One region of the Paenibacillus wenxiniae genome, then DNA from elsewhere that is predicted to be linked to it. Evidence: riboswitches for the same ligand, from Rfam matches in the RefSeq annotation. Region 1 holds a riboswitch; each other region holds the start of a gene.

Evidence for each region. A riboswitch is a leader RNA that binds a small molecule or an ion and turns the genes downstream of it on or off. The one in region 1 is predicted to bind thiamine pyrophosphate.
Region 2: another riboswitch for thiamine pyrophosphate. It lies ahead of AAHF22_RS07355 (ABC transporter substrate-binding protein); the one in region 1 lies ahead of tenA (thiaminase II).
Region 3: another riboswitch for thiamine pyrophosphate. It lies ahead of thiC (phosphomethylpyrimidine synthase ThiC); the one in region 1 lies ahead of tenA (thiaminase II).
Region 4: another riboswitch for thiamine pyrophosphate. It lies ahead of thiM (hydroxyethylthiazole kinase); the one in region 1 lies ahead of tenA (thiaminase II).

What each region holds. Positions count from the first base shown of each region.
Region 1 is NZ_JBCGUH010000003.1:457,825-461,771, reverse strand. Features, by position in the region: gene AAHF22_RS07955 (S-layer homology domain-containing protein) at 1-1,392, shown strand, start outside; TPP riboswitch at 1,518-1,620, shown strand; gene tenA (thiaminase II) at 1,962-2,666, shown strand; gene AAHF22_RS07945 (ECF transporter S component) at 2,663-3,265, shown strand; gene AAHF22_RS07940 (ABC transporter ATP-binding protein) at 3,243-3,947, shown strand, end outside.
Region 2 is NZ_JBCGUH010000003.1:306,663-310,609, reverse strand. Features, by position in the region: gene AAHF22_RS07360 (MTH1187 family thiamine-binding protein) at 1-259, opposite strand, end outside; gene AAHF22_RS07355 (ABC transporter substrate-binding protein) at 908-1,942, opposite strand; TPP riboswitch at 2,031-2,142, opposite strand; gene AAHF22_RS07350 (pyridoxamine 5'-phosphate oxidase family protein) at 2,325-2,741, shown strand; gene AAHF22_RS07345 (Spo0E family sporulation regulatory protein-aspartic acid phosphatase) at 3,249-3,467, shown strand; gene AAHF22_RS07340 (DUF8769 domain-containing protein) at 3,670-3,947, shown strand, end outside.
Region 3 is NZ_JBCGUH010000001.1:485,233-489,179, forward strand. Features, by position in the region: gene AAHF22_RS02085 (stalk domain-containing protein) at 1-1,089, shown strand, start outside; partial or broken gene AAHF22_RS02090 (ABC transporter ATP-binding protein) at 1,187-1,750, opposite strand; partial or broken gene AAHF22_RS02095 (M42 family metallopeptidase) at 1,725-1,973, shown strand; TPP riboswitch at 2,137-2,240, shown strand; gene thiC (phosphomethylpyrimidine synthase ThiC) at 2,436-3,947, shown strand, end outside.
Region 4 is NZ_JBCGUH010000009.1:92,747-96,693, forward strand. Features, by position in the region: gene AAHF22_RS16540 (alpha/beta hydrolase) at 238-1,068, shown strand; TPP riboswitch at 1,497-1,599, shown strand; gene thiM (hydroxyethylthiazole kinase) at 1,948-2,772, shown strand; gene thiD (bifunctional hydroxymethylpyrimidine kinase/phosphomethylpyrimidine kinase) at 2,844-3,653, shown strand; gene thiE (thiamine phosphate synthase) at 3,827-3,947, shown strand, end outside.

The DNA of each region.
Region 1 (3,947 bases):
AGCATAACGCCAGGCACAGCAGGCATAACATCGATTAAGGTGTATGCACGCGATGGGCGTGGTGGCGAGATCAACACGAATATTCCAGTAACGGTATTAGAGGAAGCTTCGATCTCGTTCATTCCGTTGCAAATTGTTAATCTGAGCAAACCGCCAGTATGGTTCGGTTTGCTGCCGTATTTACAAAATATCGATCCAGATTCGATCAGTGTGACCGCAGATACGTATGATCATTCGACCGCAACCGTATCGACGGGCAATGCGCGTATTTTGCTCACGCCGATTCAGCTTGGCAATACGACCGTTACGTTTGACGTTTACGATAAATACGGTCGCCGCAATAGCTCTTCCTTTGCCGTGCAGGTTGTAAAAATCAATCATGCACCAACCGTTGTCGCTTCGGTTTCAGAGCAAATGCTTACGCCGGGCGTAACGAATGATCGCAATTACGATCTGAGTCAACTGTTCAGTGATGAGGATGGAGACGTATTAACGTATACGCTGACTTCCAGCAATACGGATGTGGCTAATGCATCGATTAGTGGCAATATGCTCACGCTCAAAGCAGGCGCGATCAGCGGTGTAACGAATGTGATCATTACAGCAGACGATGGGGCTGGCGGCACGGTTCAATACACGCTCAAGGTGCATAATGCATTGCTAATGAACACGTCTATCATTACCGTGAATATGAAATATGGTATGAATTCCGTGAATTATGATCTGTCTGATCTGTTCCCAGGACAGAATTCCTTCACGATGTATATGGGTACAGCCGATTCTACCTTTACAGGCCCAACGCCTCTGAACAATACGTCACTGTCATTGACCTCACTGCCTGTGCTGCAATGGGTAATCGGTGCAGATGGACGAGCTGTCGTATTCGCAGTGAAGCAGGACCCGGTAACGACGAAGGATATGTATTTCTCGCAATATGTAGAAGGTTCAAATGGACGTACGGTGCTATTGATGAATACAAGCTCGGCTGCAAGCAAAAATAAAGATTACAGCCTGACGTTTTATAAGTGGACGAAAAACACCAATACGATCAGCAGCTTTAATCTTCCGCTCCTGTACGACGGTAGTTCACAAGGAATGAACTATATTGTGCTAAATTCGAACTTTTACGATTTCTTTGATATTACGTCTGCGTCTTATTATAATGACGAGGTGATGTTCGCTTCAACAGCCGATTACAATATTACAGGTATTGTTCTGAAGCGAGGCAACACCGTGCTGGATGTGCTCGGTGATCCGAATTCAAAAAATCCAATCCTGTCTAACGGCGGAACCATTTTACGTAAAGACGGTATCGGGTATGGTTCCAATCAGTTTAACTTATCGTATGAGTGGAGCAAGTATCCGAAAGACACGTATATGTTTATAAAATAAGCCGTTTCTCACCTGCTCGGTCGTTGATCTGCTTGACAGACGTAATCGTGCTGTGTAGAGTAAAAAGCAATCAAACAGCTCTGCTGTCATCCGCTTCGTTAGGGGAGATGCAGGACTTATACGAGAAAGACCACTAGGGGAGCCATATACTGGCTGAGACGAGATTGCCTCGGACCCTTGGAACCTGATCTAGTTCGTACTAGCGTAGGAAAGTGGAGACCGTGCAGGGATAGGATCATCTATGCCGTTTATACTGCCGCTCCATATGGAGCGGCTTTTTTGCGTCGCAAAACATTGTATGATCTAGTGTTAGCGATCTCCTAACACGGGGTGCAATGAAAAAGGATTTTTGCGCAGCAAAATATCGTACGCTACTAGTGTTAGCGATCTACTAACACGAGGTGCAATGAAAAGGATTTTTGCGCAGCAAAATATCGCACTGATCTAGTGTTAGCGGTCTCCTAACACGTGATGCGATGAAAAGGATTTTTGCACAGCAAAATATCGTACGCTACTAGCTCAGGGAGGCTCTTTCCGATTACTTTTACTTGAAAAGGAGCGAGGAAATGATGAGTTTTTCAAAAGAAATTAGACAGGCAGCCGATCCGGTATTTGAGGCGATTTATGCCCATCCTTTTGTACGTGGGATTGCGGAAGGGACGTTAAAGCCGGAGCAGTTAGTACATTATGTGAAGCAGGATTTTGAATATTTAAATGCATTTATGCGCATTTATGGTACGGCGATTGCCAAATGCCAGCATCGTGACGATATGGCGATGTTTAATGAGCAGATTGGCTTTGTACTGCATAGCGAGATTCATCCGCACAATAACTTTTGTGAGATAGCAGGTGTACCCTACGAGCAATTGCAAGGTTATCCGCTGGCACCGTCGGCGCACAACTATATTCGGCATATGCTCACCGCAGCACAGGAAGGCGATCTGGGTGATATTTTGGCGGTATTGCTACCCTGCCCGTGGACATACTGGGAAATTGGCAAGCGTCTGCTGGATGAAGTGAAGCCAGATGCCACGCATCCATTTTACGAGTGGATCGACTTTTATGGTAATCGCACCGATACGATTACCGAGCGCTTTTGCCAGCGATTGGATGAAATTGCAGCGCGTACAACACTAGAGCATCGGGAGCGGATGAAGCGCCATTTTATTTTGAGCTGCCAGTATGAATATCTGTTCTGGGATATGGCGTACACGCTGGAAGATTGGCCGGTGCCGCTGAATGAGCATGATGCGGTGGAGGTGACACGCGCATGAGCCGGACGTGGAATATGAAGGAGGTCGTGCTCGCGGTCATTTTGTCTGTGGCATGTGGGGTAGTATATCTGGGCTGGTCTACACTATGGATTCCGATCTCTGCGCTCGTTGGGCCGGTAGGAGCAGGCTTTATGTTTGGTATCTGGGTCATTGCCAGTCCGATTGTGGCGTATATTATCCGCAAGCCGGGAGCCGCGCTTATTGCTGAAGTGGCAGCGGCAGCGGTTGAGATGCTGACCGGGAGTCATTTTGGTTTGTCGGCGCTGCTGATCGGGGTATTTCAAGGACTGGGGGCAGAGCTGGCATTTGCGATTTTTGGCTATCGTCGCTTTAATGTGTGGACGCTGATGTTATCCGGCGCATTGGCTGCGGTTGGCAGTATGATTTACAGCGTGATTGCGAATGGAATGGGCTATTACACGATGACGATGTTCTGGCTGACGCTCGGCATTCAGGTCGTGAGTGGCATCCTGCTGGGCGGACTGCTTGCCAAGATTGTAGTTGAAGCGCTGGCGCGTACCGGTGTGCTAAATTCGTATGAAATGATGAAGTCGCGTCGCAGAAGAGGAACAGGCAATGGTCTTCCAACCGGTTCATAAGGCAAAGTATCTCGGCTGTGATGGATTATCGGTACGCTTTTACAGTCAGGAGCGACCGGTACTGCATGGATTGAACGTCCATATTCGTCAGGGGGAAAAGGTGCTCATTCTCGGACCAAGTGGCAGCGGCAAGTCGACGTTATTATCGGTGCTCGCCGGAATTATTCCTGAGCATATGGAAGCGGAGCTGGAAGGGGAGGTGTATCGTCAGCCTGCCTGTGGTGTGATGTTTCAGGACCCGGATACGCAATTTTGCATGTTGCATGTCGATGAGGAGATCGCCTTTAGTTTGGAAAATCGTTCCGTGCCGCGTGAAGAGATGGAGCCACTTATCGACCGGGCGATGGAGCAGGTTGGATTGCGTATTCCGCGTCATACGCCGATTGAGACATTATCCGGCGGGATGAAGCAACGGCTGGCACTGGCGTGTTTGCTTGCGTTAGAGCCGGAGGTACTTTTTTTCGATGAGCCGACCGCCCAGCTCGATCCTGCCAGTCGTAATGAAGTGTTCACTTTGCTACGCCAGCTTGGCGATGCGTCTAATCATACGATGATCATCGTTGAGCATGTGCTGGATGGGTGTATCGAGTGGATGGATCGGGTTATTTTGCTGGATGGACAGGGGCGATTGATAGCAGAGGGCGAACCTGTGGAGATGATGACGAAGTATCGGCAGGACATG
Region 2 (3,947 bases), 150 kb from region 1:
TAATGCCGTCTGGACTATGGGCGATTTTGATCTGGGAAATGATGCTGGGGCTGCCTTTCTCCACAAGCGCCTCATGCATACGACGAACGATATCCAGCAGTTCTGTCAGTTCGCCCTCCATCGTTGTTTCGAGTGGATGGACTTCGTATTTTACGCCAGCTGATTGAATGACTTCGATGGCTGCATCTACATAATCGTAGGAGTGCTCACCTGGTTGTGTTTTGGGGATGACTTGAATGCTGAGTAGGGTGTGTGACATGATTTTCCTCCTGAGTTGGTAATAAACATCTTTTGCTGGGGACGCTGTTTGCAAACTATGGTGGTGGGCATACACCACTCCGGGAAGGAATAAGGGGACGGACTCCCGTCTCGCACAGGAATCTACGGAGTAGGAGTGAGTTGTAGATTCCCGTGCTCAAAAGTCGTCCTTTCCCCTTATTTCCGTCCCTCCGCTCCGTGCTGCTCGCATCATTGTTTGCACACACGTCTTCGCAAAATGATGTTGTATTACCCTGTTTATTTTATAGCCGTAACGCATGTTACTTTAAAAAATACTTTATAAAAAATCATATGCTTCATCACTGATTGTAATTTATTCCGTGCCACGCAATTTCATCCTAAATCTCACCTTATTCCTAAACTCTACCTTAATAAGATAAAGGCTACTTCTCCAGTAAAATGAAAGTCACTTCTCATTAACGCTCTGATGCGCGATCGAAGCAATATCAAAGCTAAAACAATGAAGCGATATCAAGGGAAGAAAGCACGCTCAAAACAATGAAGTGATATCAAGGCAAGGAAGCACGCTTAAAGCAACGAAGTAATATCAAGGCAACGAAGCAACATTGAAGTCACAAAGCGACATCCATGAAATCAAGCACTTTCAAATCAATTACGTTAGCAGCAATCATTTACTTGTTTGCGGTGCTGGCAAGAACTCGTTGGTAAAGGCTTTGCTAGCGTCGAGTGGTTGTTCGAGTAGTTTCTGTTTGTACATCCAGTCGGCGTAGCCTTTCCATACCTGCTCTTTTTGCAGTCCCCACTGGGAAGCGTCGTCTTGATAGCGTGGGGATAGCCATTCCTGGCTTGCTTTGACGAGTTTAGGATCGAGATCAGGTACGGCTTTGATCAGGATATCGGCTGCTTTGTCGGGATTGGCAATCGCGTATTCGTAGCCTTTAGCGGTTGCGCTCATAAAAGCTTTGACCAGTTCGGGGTCTTTTTGAATTTGTTGTTCATTGGTAGTGATGACCGGTGTGTAGTAATCCAGACTTGGTGAGTAATCTTTGACGTACAGCATATCGAGCGGTTCGCCGCGTAGTTTCGCTTCGATTCCAGTCCAGCCGTAGTAGATCCATGCAAAATCAATGCCTTTTTTTACAGCTGTAAAATAGTCGGCATCGCCGATATTGACGCTTTTCACTTTGCTCACATCGCCGCCATCGGTATCCATAATCGACTTCATGACCGCTTCTTCTACCGGAGAACCCCATGCGCCGTAGGATTTGCCTTCCATGTCTTTCGGTGTTTTGATGCCGCGATCAACCGGTGCGGCAAAGCCGGATGTATTATGTTGAATGATTGCTGCAATCGATACGAGTGGGACACCCTGTACACGTGCTTGCGTTACGCTTTCCTGATAGCTGATGCCGAATGGCACTTTACCGGAAGCAACGAGCGTATCCGCGCCGCTCTGACCCGGTTGGATAATCTCGACGTTCAGTCCGGCATCTTTGTAATAACCCATTTGCTGAGCGACATACAGTCCGGTATGGTTCGTATTTGGTGTCCAATCCAGCACCACCTGTACATCTTTAAGCGCGGGTGTGCTGCCATTAGACGCGGTTTGGGAAGTCGTCCCTTCCTTTTGTCCACATGCGGTCATGATGAGTAAGGCGCTTACGAGCAGCAGCGTGCCCAGCATCGTTCCAAGTTTTCTCATTGCTGTTATTTCTCCCTTCGTCTACTAACCTGTATAAAATAAAAAAGCGCCCCGGACCCGGGACGACATAGGTGCATATATGAGCTTACATACATGGCATGTGTAGCTTCCTACGCTGGCATTATCCAGATCAGGTATAAGGGTCAGTATTAATCGAATACACTCTCAGCCGAACTCCTCCAGCTCCCCACACGTTATGCGCTTTTTCTAGGTGTAATTATAGACGAGCATGAACGACCTGTCCAGCAGGATCGTAGCAGGGGGATGCGGTTCAGCATGCAACAGAGCGGGTATGTAACGAGTGGAGACATGAACGCGTCTGACGCGAAACATGGAACTTAGACGAACCTATTTCGATGTGAATTGTGAAAGGAGCTTGATTATGAGTACAGCAACTACAGAACAAGCAATCATCAAAGCCCTATCGAACAATCCGTTTTGCTCATTTGGCACAGTGGAGAACAACAAGCCACGTGTCCGCTATATGGCAATATATAATGATGGATTACAGATCCATCTGGCGACAGATCGCAAAACACATAAAGTAGAAGAGTTGGAGCAGAACCCGAACTGCTACTTGCTGCTTGGCTATGAAAAGGGCGGCAACAACGAAGTTGTACAGATTGAAGCGACTTGCAAAGTGTCCAGTGACAGCGAACTGAAAGAGCGCGTCTGGAAAGACGAGTTCAAAAAGTGGCTGGATGGCCCGGATGATCCGGACTATGTCGTACTGGATATTACACCGCAAACGATTGAATACATCGATCAGGACGGTAATCGTCAAACATGGGAAGCATAATCGCCGACATGTAACGCGTATTTATCCGACAAAATTAGCGCTATTCAGCGCTTTGGAACGAACCATAAGCGGACTCAGGCACAATTGCTGGAGTCCGCTTTTTGCGCGCCTTGACTGAGAAGAGCTAGAAAACACGTTTATTCGTTATCGAATTTTGTAATATTTACGTGTACATAGGGAGGGGAAGAAGCGTATTTTTTGTCAGTTTTTGCTTCCATTATCAGGATAAAATAGGGACTGTAGGAACTTGAAACGGCTTGTAAAATTAAGGTATAACGAATATAAAGCTACAAATTTTAGTTATTAAGCATGTGGTTCATCCTATGAATAATAGGATATAATCAACGGTGTTTTTATAGCAGTGCGTAGCATCCTATTTACGTATGAGCGATCATACGACAAGGTGACATACCGTTTCCAGACGGAGTCTCCTCCATAGCAGTAGAACGCTGCTGGTCAGTGCGGATGATGGATGCCGGAAGGGATAATCGACGGGAGGTGGTTTCCTTGGATTTGAGAAAGATGGAACAACAAATCGAGCAGGAGCGTCGTATTTTGAATCAGATGGCTGCCGAGCATGGCATTTGTGACCACCGCGTGATCGATCAATCCGAACAACTCGATCGGATTATGGATTCCTATCTGTATCATAAACAGCTTAAAAATAGAAAACTGTCTCGCGATTTGAATGAGAATTGCTTTCCACAAGCACCGTTGGAAGGCTGAAAATGAAAACGCCAAGCTGGCTCCATGCCGGTTTGACGTTTTTTTGTTTATGTTGCGCCATCAAGAGGAAATGGTGTAGTGATCGTGATGCAGCGGAGGATATCGGGCATACGGTTTATCCTTGCAAACAAGTTTATTGCCATCATGATCGACCGTATCGCATACTGAGATCATTCATCTGCATGCAGAAGGAGTGGAACTCATGATGGGCAAACACAGTGGAATCACATCGATGTCATCGGACAGGCAATTTTTGATACAGCAAGCGCTGGATGAACTGGATGCACGTTATGATGCAGCCGTGCATATGGTATGGGGAGAAGACGGGCAACATGACACCCGTGAAAGCGCGCATTATGCGCTAGGGCTGCTCTTATGCGGCGGTGCTGAACAAATCGCCACAGCTAGCCGCATCATTCAGCAGATCCTTGATCTACAGCTTGTACAGCCGGGTGAAATCTACGATGGTACATTTAATAC
Region 3 (3,947 bases), on a different contig from region 1:
CAGGTATTCAGTTGGTCTGAAAAATGGCCTGGAAAGAATGAAGCTCAATCCAGTACACCTGTTATGATAAACGGATTTAGCGGTATTAAACAAATCGCTGTAGGCGCAAATTTTGTATTAGGCTTAGATCAGAGCGGTAAAGTTCAGTTATGGGGTCAAACTAGTACTTCTGATAATGCATCCAAATTTATAAATGAACCTTCTGCTATCCCTAATACCCCTGAACATATTGTATCAATCGCGGCGAGCCAAAATCATGGATATGTATTAACATCTGAAGGAGCCGTGTGGAGTATATCAATCACCAGTTCTTCAGGTTCAATTGCTGCAAAACCTACTTTGCTACCTGATCTAAAAAACATCAAAATGATATCTTCAGGTGAAAAAGCTATTGCATGTATAGATTCCAACGAGCATGGTTGGATATATGATCAAGATGCTAACCAAGTCGTTAAAGTGCCTTTAACACAACCAATTAAAACTATTTCAGCTCAGCCAATAAATAATGCAGCTATCATAACAAGCAACGGAAATGTATATCAGCTTATATCCAAAACAGATACTCAGCTTCTAAAAGGGGTTCCTTCCAATGGAATCGCTGCGATACAGAATCCTTTAGCAACAACTATACTTACGAAGTCTGGTGAAGTTTGGTCTACAGGTGTGAATGTAAACGGTCAACTGGGAATAGCAAATAATATTAGGCGTATAGCTACAGCACAGCCAGCGATCCAACCGATTCAACTAGAATTGAATGGAACACTGCTTCATCCTGTGAATTCACCAAAAATGGTTGGTAATTATGTATATGTACCGATTAGAGGTGTTTTACAAGAGATGGGTTCGACTGTGAATTGGAACAAAAACCAAAAAAATCTAGTGAAGATTACGAGTAAAAATACGATGATTCAATTACAAGTCGACCAAAAATATGCCATGATTAATGGAAAAGCAGTCCAGTTAGATGCTCCAGTTGTTTATATTGATGGAAGCATGTTTGTACCGTTACGCTTTATTTCGCAGGCTGAAGGCGCTACTGTCAATTGGGATTCAAACTTATATACTGTGAGTATCTCTTTTAAAAATTAATCTAAAGCAGAAAATATACAAATTAAAACCCGCAGACATCAGAATAAAACGTTCTGTCTGCGGGTTTCTCTGTTATGATTCTATACTACTTGCTTTTCTACCCCTGCTCCGCAATCTTCTCCGCCAGCTCATTCAAATACGTCCAGCGCTCCATCAAATGCTCCAGCTCCTGCTCGGCATTCGCTTGCTCGATCATAAGTTCTTGCAAACGGACGGAATCGCTGAATGCGGCTTCCATTTCGGTCGTGATGCGTTCTAGCTTTTGCTCGGCAGCTTCAATCATGCTGTCGATCTGCTCGTATTCGCGTTGTTCCTTATAGCTGAACTTGAGCTTATCGCGGGATGAGCTGCGTTTATTGGCTTCGCCTGCGGATTCACTGGCATCAACGCCAACGTTGCTATTAGCCGCTGGTGTGCTGCTGGCTGCTTTGGGCTGTGCTGCTCCTTTACCTTCAGCGGCTAAACCCGACTTCATCGATTGTCCGCCTGTACGCTCCTCATACTCGCTATAGTTACCCGCATGAATGCTAACGACACCGCCGCCTTCAAGCGCGAATATTTTCTCACAGGTGCGATCCAGGAAATAGCGATCATGGGATACGGCTAGTACAACGCCTGGGAATTCCTCTAAATAGTCTTCCAGTACCGTCAAGTATGAAATGACCGGCAAGCTGGCAGAGCTGGCTAAACGTGAAGGGATTCCGTTTGTGCTTGATGTGTATCCGCATTATGGTTCGGATGCATCAGCAGCATTGTCGGCTGGCAATAACATCCGTGCGGCATTGATCGGGCCGGAGGTGCATGCGTCGCATGCGATGGAGCGTACGCATAGTGATGCGGTGATCAATACGACAAGATTGCTTGGGGCTTATATTACAGAATAATGAATACATGACTATGACGTCATCGTTATTTTAAACGAACGTCTTATTTAATATACCTGCATTAAATTAACAAGCTATTAAACACCTACTTTACACGATATGATGCGGCATACTCTGGAAAAAGTTGACAGAATGCGCTTCATCATCGTATAGTGTGTAGCGAGACATCCACTGGGGGCGCCTGTATAGGCTGAGATAAAGCATTGCTTTTGTCCCTTTGAACCTGATCTGGGTCATGCCAGCGTAGGAAAGTGGTGCAATGATGACTGGCTTTGTTTGCCTGTGATCGTATTGCCGCTTCCGTTCGCCGGAGGCGGCTTTTTGACGTCTGCGGTGAACATAGAAGCGATGATACAGATCATCTGGCTTATTGTACCTATACAAATGACGTCTGTCCTCTCATGCTCCCTGCCTCGCAGTCTCCGATGGATGCTATCCATATACTGTAGGAGGATTTAGAAAATGACGATTTTGACCACCCCATTGCCTGGCAGCCGTAAAGTGTACACGATAGGTTCGCGCCCTGACATTCAGGTGCCTGAACGCGAAATTGCCCTTTCCCCCACTGACATACGCGGTGTAGAAACGGCAAATGAGCCGCTGCGTGTGTACGATACGAGCGGTCCCTATACCGATGAAGAAGCAATGATTGATATTCGTAAAGGCTTACCCGCTTTACGTGCAAGCTGGATTGTGGAACGTAACGATTGCGAATATACGAATGGACGTATGACACGTCCAGAGGATAATGGCTTTTCCAATCAGGATAAGGTCGATCAGCAGGGTGCTGAGCCGTTTCCCCATTACGGGCGCAGGCCGTTACAGGCAAAAGCAGGACAGAATGTAACCCAGCTTCATTATGCCCGTCGTGGTATCATAACGCCGGAAATGGAGTTTATCGCTATTCGTGAAGGAATGGAATCGGAAACCATACGTGCCGAAGTTGCAGCCGGACGCGCGATTATCCCGGCTAATATTAACCATCCTGAACTAGAACCGATGATTATTGGACGCCGTTTTCATGTGAAAATCAATGCGAATATCGGCAATTCGGCAGTTGCTTCCTCCATTGAGCAAGAAGTCGAAAAAATGACCTGGGCAACACGCTGGGGTGCCGATACGATTATGGATTTGTCCACCGGCAAAAATATTCATACGACGCGTGAATGGATTATTCGCAATTCACCTGTACCTGTTGGGACTGTACCGATTTACCAGGCATTAGAAAAAGTCGGTGGTCGTGCTGAGGAATTAAGCTGGGACGTGTATCGAGATACGTTAATTGAGCAGGCAGAGCAAGGTGTAGATTATTTTACGATTCATGCAGGCGTGTTGCTACGTTACATTCCGCTTACAGCTAAGCGCGTAACCGGTATCGTTAGTCGCGGTGGTTCCATTATGGCGGCATGGTGTCTGGCTCATCATCAGGAAAACTTCCTCTATACTCATTTTGCAGACATTTGCGAGATTATGAAGGCGTACGATATTAGCTTTTCGCTCGGAGATGGACTGCGTCCTGGTTCGATTGCAGACGCCAACGATGCCGCCCAATTTGCCGAGCTGGATACACTGGGGGAGTTGACACAAATCGCCTGGCAGCATGATGTGCAGGTCATGGTCGAAGGTCCCGGTCATGTACCGATGCATCTTATACAGGAAAATATGGATCGCCAGTTGGATGTGTGTAAGGAAGCGCCCTTTTATACGCTTGGTCCGCTGACGACTGATATCGCGCCTGGCTATGATCATATTACAAGCGCCATTGGTGCAGCAATGATCGGTTCGATGGGTACGGCAATGCTCTGCTATGTCACGCCCAAAGAGCATCTCGGCTTGCCGAATCGTGACGATGTAAAAGAAGGGGTTATCACTTATAAAATCGCCGCTCATGCCGCCGATCTCGCTAAAGGTCATCCACGCGCCCGCTACCGCGATGATGCCCTGTCTCGCGCACGCTTTGAATTCCGCTGGCGT
Region 4 (3,947 bases), on a different contig from region 1:
ATTGACAATTGATCTGGCGCAGTGATACTATAGGATTATTATAATACACACTAAACTTATCGGAATTATTTAATTTTAAATAGAACGCCGGTTAAAACTTCTATATATGCTTCATCATACAATGTTCACGTACAGGAGCAAAATGCGGGTATATCTGTCGGTGTATCAGCATACGCTAACACGCGAATGCAGCATATATCGTGTACGAAACTAGCATCTTTTAAGGAGGAGTTCATTATGGAACGCAATATTACGATTCGTCATCATGAGGTTGATCTGGCTGCGAGTATACATTATCCGGTTGCAGACCATAAGCCGGAAGGCAAAGGAAAAGGTCGAACTCCGCTAATCGTGATCTGTCACGGTTTTGTAGGGAATCGGATCGGTACGGATCGCTTATTTGTCAAAAGTGCACGCAAGCTGGCGAACGAAGGCTATATGGTTGTACGCTTTGACTATGCAGGTTGCGGAGAAAGCACAGGTGAATATGGTCAGCAGGGATTAGAATCGATGGTCGAACAGACGCGTACCATTTTGGATTATGTAATGAATTGCAATGATATTGATCCGACTCGGGTCACCTTACTTGGACATAGTCTGGGCGGAGCTGTCGCTATTTTGACTGCGGTACGTGATCGACGTGTGAACCATCTGGTGTTATGGTCGCCGGTCGGTCATCCATTTAATGATATCGTCAAAATTGTTGGCAGAGAAACGTATGACCAGGCGGTATTGGAAGGCGAAGCTGATTTTCTCGGTTATGGCTTTGCACCGGAGTATTTTGAATCGCTCGGTCATTTCCAGCCGTTTCAGGAAGTACGCCGTTTTCAAGGCGATGTGCTTGTGATTCACGGAACGGGAGACGATGTGATTCCAGTTGACTATGCCTTTTTATATCAAAAGGAATTGTGGACACGGAGCGAAGGTCGTTGTGACAAAGAGATTATTTTCCAGGCAGATCACACGTATTCGTCAGGACCCCATCGCCGCGAGTTGTTGGAGCATACATGCAAATGGTTGTCAGAGCGTTCCGCTGCACAGACGCAGTGGCAGCATTGGATGATCTAGCGCAGTACTGAATGATATCGTACTGAATGATATCATCTAGTACTGGAAGGTTTAGCGCAGTATTAGATGATCTTATGACTGTATGATCTTATGATAGCAATGAACGATCTAACATCACATGATCTTGTGCGATACTCAACGGTCTAGCCCAGCTGATGAAAAAGGTCGCTGCATGTGTATGATCCATATTAGAAGTCACCGCACGATAACGCATACCTAAAATAGGCAAAATACTGTACACTTTGCCAAAGTACGATGCCCGTGGTATGGTAAAGAAACATTAGCAGCATAGGCGTATGCCTGTCATGCTAGATCTATACAGCAAATAGTAGCTGCTACACATTAGCGATATTGTACGATATCGCTATAACGTACATCTGCATAACGAACGAGCCGACTATGCGTTACAAAGCAGCATAGCGTGGCAGCAATTTCACTAGGGGAGCCTTGATGGCTGAGACGGATACGATATTCGGACCCTTGGAACCTGATCTGGATCATACCAGCGGAGGGAAGTGGAAGATGACTATTCATTTCAACTTATGAGGCGGACTCAGACTGTAAGGGTTTCCTCAACAATAAGTGAACGGATATGACCCACCTTTCTCTCACGGGAGATCGGTGGGTTTTTTGTTGTATATGGGGTTGTGAGGTAGCAAATTGCCAGGTAAAGCGGGTATCGGTGGTATAGCGGAAAGTCAGCATACTGGGGATGTACAGACTGCTAGTGATACACAGACCGCTAGCCCTAGCCCTGTAAAGACTGTTGACGATGTAAAAACTGCTAAGCTGAGACAGCTAGAGCTGGCATAGCAGTAGCCGTATACCTGTTCAGGGACAACGAGGAAGAATCAAAATGATATCTGGGAGGCGAATGAAATGTCATTTTTACAGCAAGTACGTAGCGTGAATCCGCTTATACACAATATTACGAACGTGGTCGTTACGAATTTTACCGCGAATGGATTGCTTGCGCTGGGAGCTTCGCCATTTATGGCGTTTGCGCATGAAGAAGTCGAGGATGTAGCGGCGATGGCAGGCGCGGTCATGCTGAATATGGGAACGCTTGACCCGTATACGGTACAGTCGATCAAGCTAGCAGGGAAGGCGGCGAATCGTGCAGGTGTACCGGTTGTATTTGATCCGGTCGGTGCAGGGGCGACCTCGTATCGTACCGCTTCCGCGCATGAGATCGTCGCTGAGGTGAAAGTGGATATTTTACGAGGCAATGTGGCAGAGATTGCGCATGTGATCGGCGAGAACTGGCAGATCAAAGGCGTAGATGCTGGCGGAGGAACCGGAGATCGGAAGGAACTTGCTTTGCGAGCGGCACGCAAGCTTGGCTGTATTGTTGTCATTACAGGCGAACAGGATATCGTGACCGATGGCGTGCAGGTGAATACCGTCAGTAACGGACATGCGCTGCTTACTCAAGTTACAGGTGCGGGCTGCCTGCTCAGTTCTGTCGTTGCTGCCTTTGCTGCGGTGGTGAACGATACCGAGCAACGTCTGAAAGCGGTAACCGAGGCGGTAGCGTGTTACGGACTTGCTGCTGAGCTGGCGGCTATCGATGCGGGTGGACAGGGAACAGGCAGTTTTCAAATGGCATTTTTGAATCGATTATCTATGGTTACACCGGAGCAGGTGGATGGGCATTGTCTTATTCAGCGACATCTGGATTCGGCACATGAAACGAAGCATTGAGGCGACCCATGATCCATGTTCACGATTGGATTGACAATAGACAATAGCAAATGGCAAAGGAGCGAAAGATGATGCATATCCCACAAGCATTAACGATTGCCGGCTCAGATAGTGGAGGCGGAGCAGGCATTCAAGCGGATTTGAAAACATTTCAGGAGCTGGGCGTATATGGTATGTCTGTCATTACAGCAATTACCGCGCAAAATACAGCAGGCGTACAGGGTGTCTATCCGGTCGAAATGGCAGGTATTGTCCAGCAGCTGCATTCGATTGGAGATGATCTACAGCCTGTTGCGGTTAAAACAGGCATGCTGTTTAGCGCCGAGATTATTCGCGAAGTGGCGCAAGCGGTACAAGCCTATGGCTGGACGACACTGGTGATCGATCCGGTGATGGTAGCCAAAGGCGGTTCGGTGCTGCTGCAAGAACAAGCGGTACAGGCGCTTATTCAGGAGTTGCTTCCATTAGCAGCAGTCATCACACCCAATGTACCTGAAGCAGAGTTACTGATCGGCAGACCGATTCGCACGCTGGCTGAACGCGAACAAGCAGCAAGCCAGCTGATCGATATGGGCGCGCGTGCAGTTGTGATCAAAGGCGGTCACGATACCTCTACCGCACAGGCGATCGATGTACTGTACGACGGACGCAGCTTTCACTATGTAGAAGGGCCACGTATCCATACGCCGCACACGCACGGAACAGGCTGTACTTACTCGGCTGCGATCACAGCTGAATTGGCGAAACATAACGATCTGCTCACCGCTGTGCAAACTGCCAAAGCATTTGTGCACGCTGCGATTGAGGATGGACTGGGCATCGGCTCGGTGCACGGGCCGACCAATCATTTTGCTTATCGACAAAGGAGGGCTGTACGATGAATCAATCGTCATTGTCGGATAGAGATGAAGATAGAGATAGAGCCAGTCAACACGAATTGTGTGAACATTTGCAATCCCAGTTCATAGCCAATTCGGTTTGCCAGCATACACAATTGGATGGAGTGGACGCATCTGCTAGCCATGATTCTGCTGATGATCGCATTTCTGGCGATATGCTGCTTCCTCGCATCGGTACAGCGGAACGTATCGATTGGATACGTGCGCGCCTGTCGCTCTATCTCGTTATGGGCAGTGTGAATTGTCACCAATCGCCAGAACAGGTGCTAAAACAGG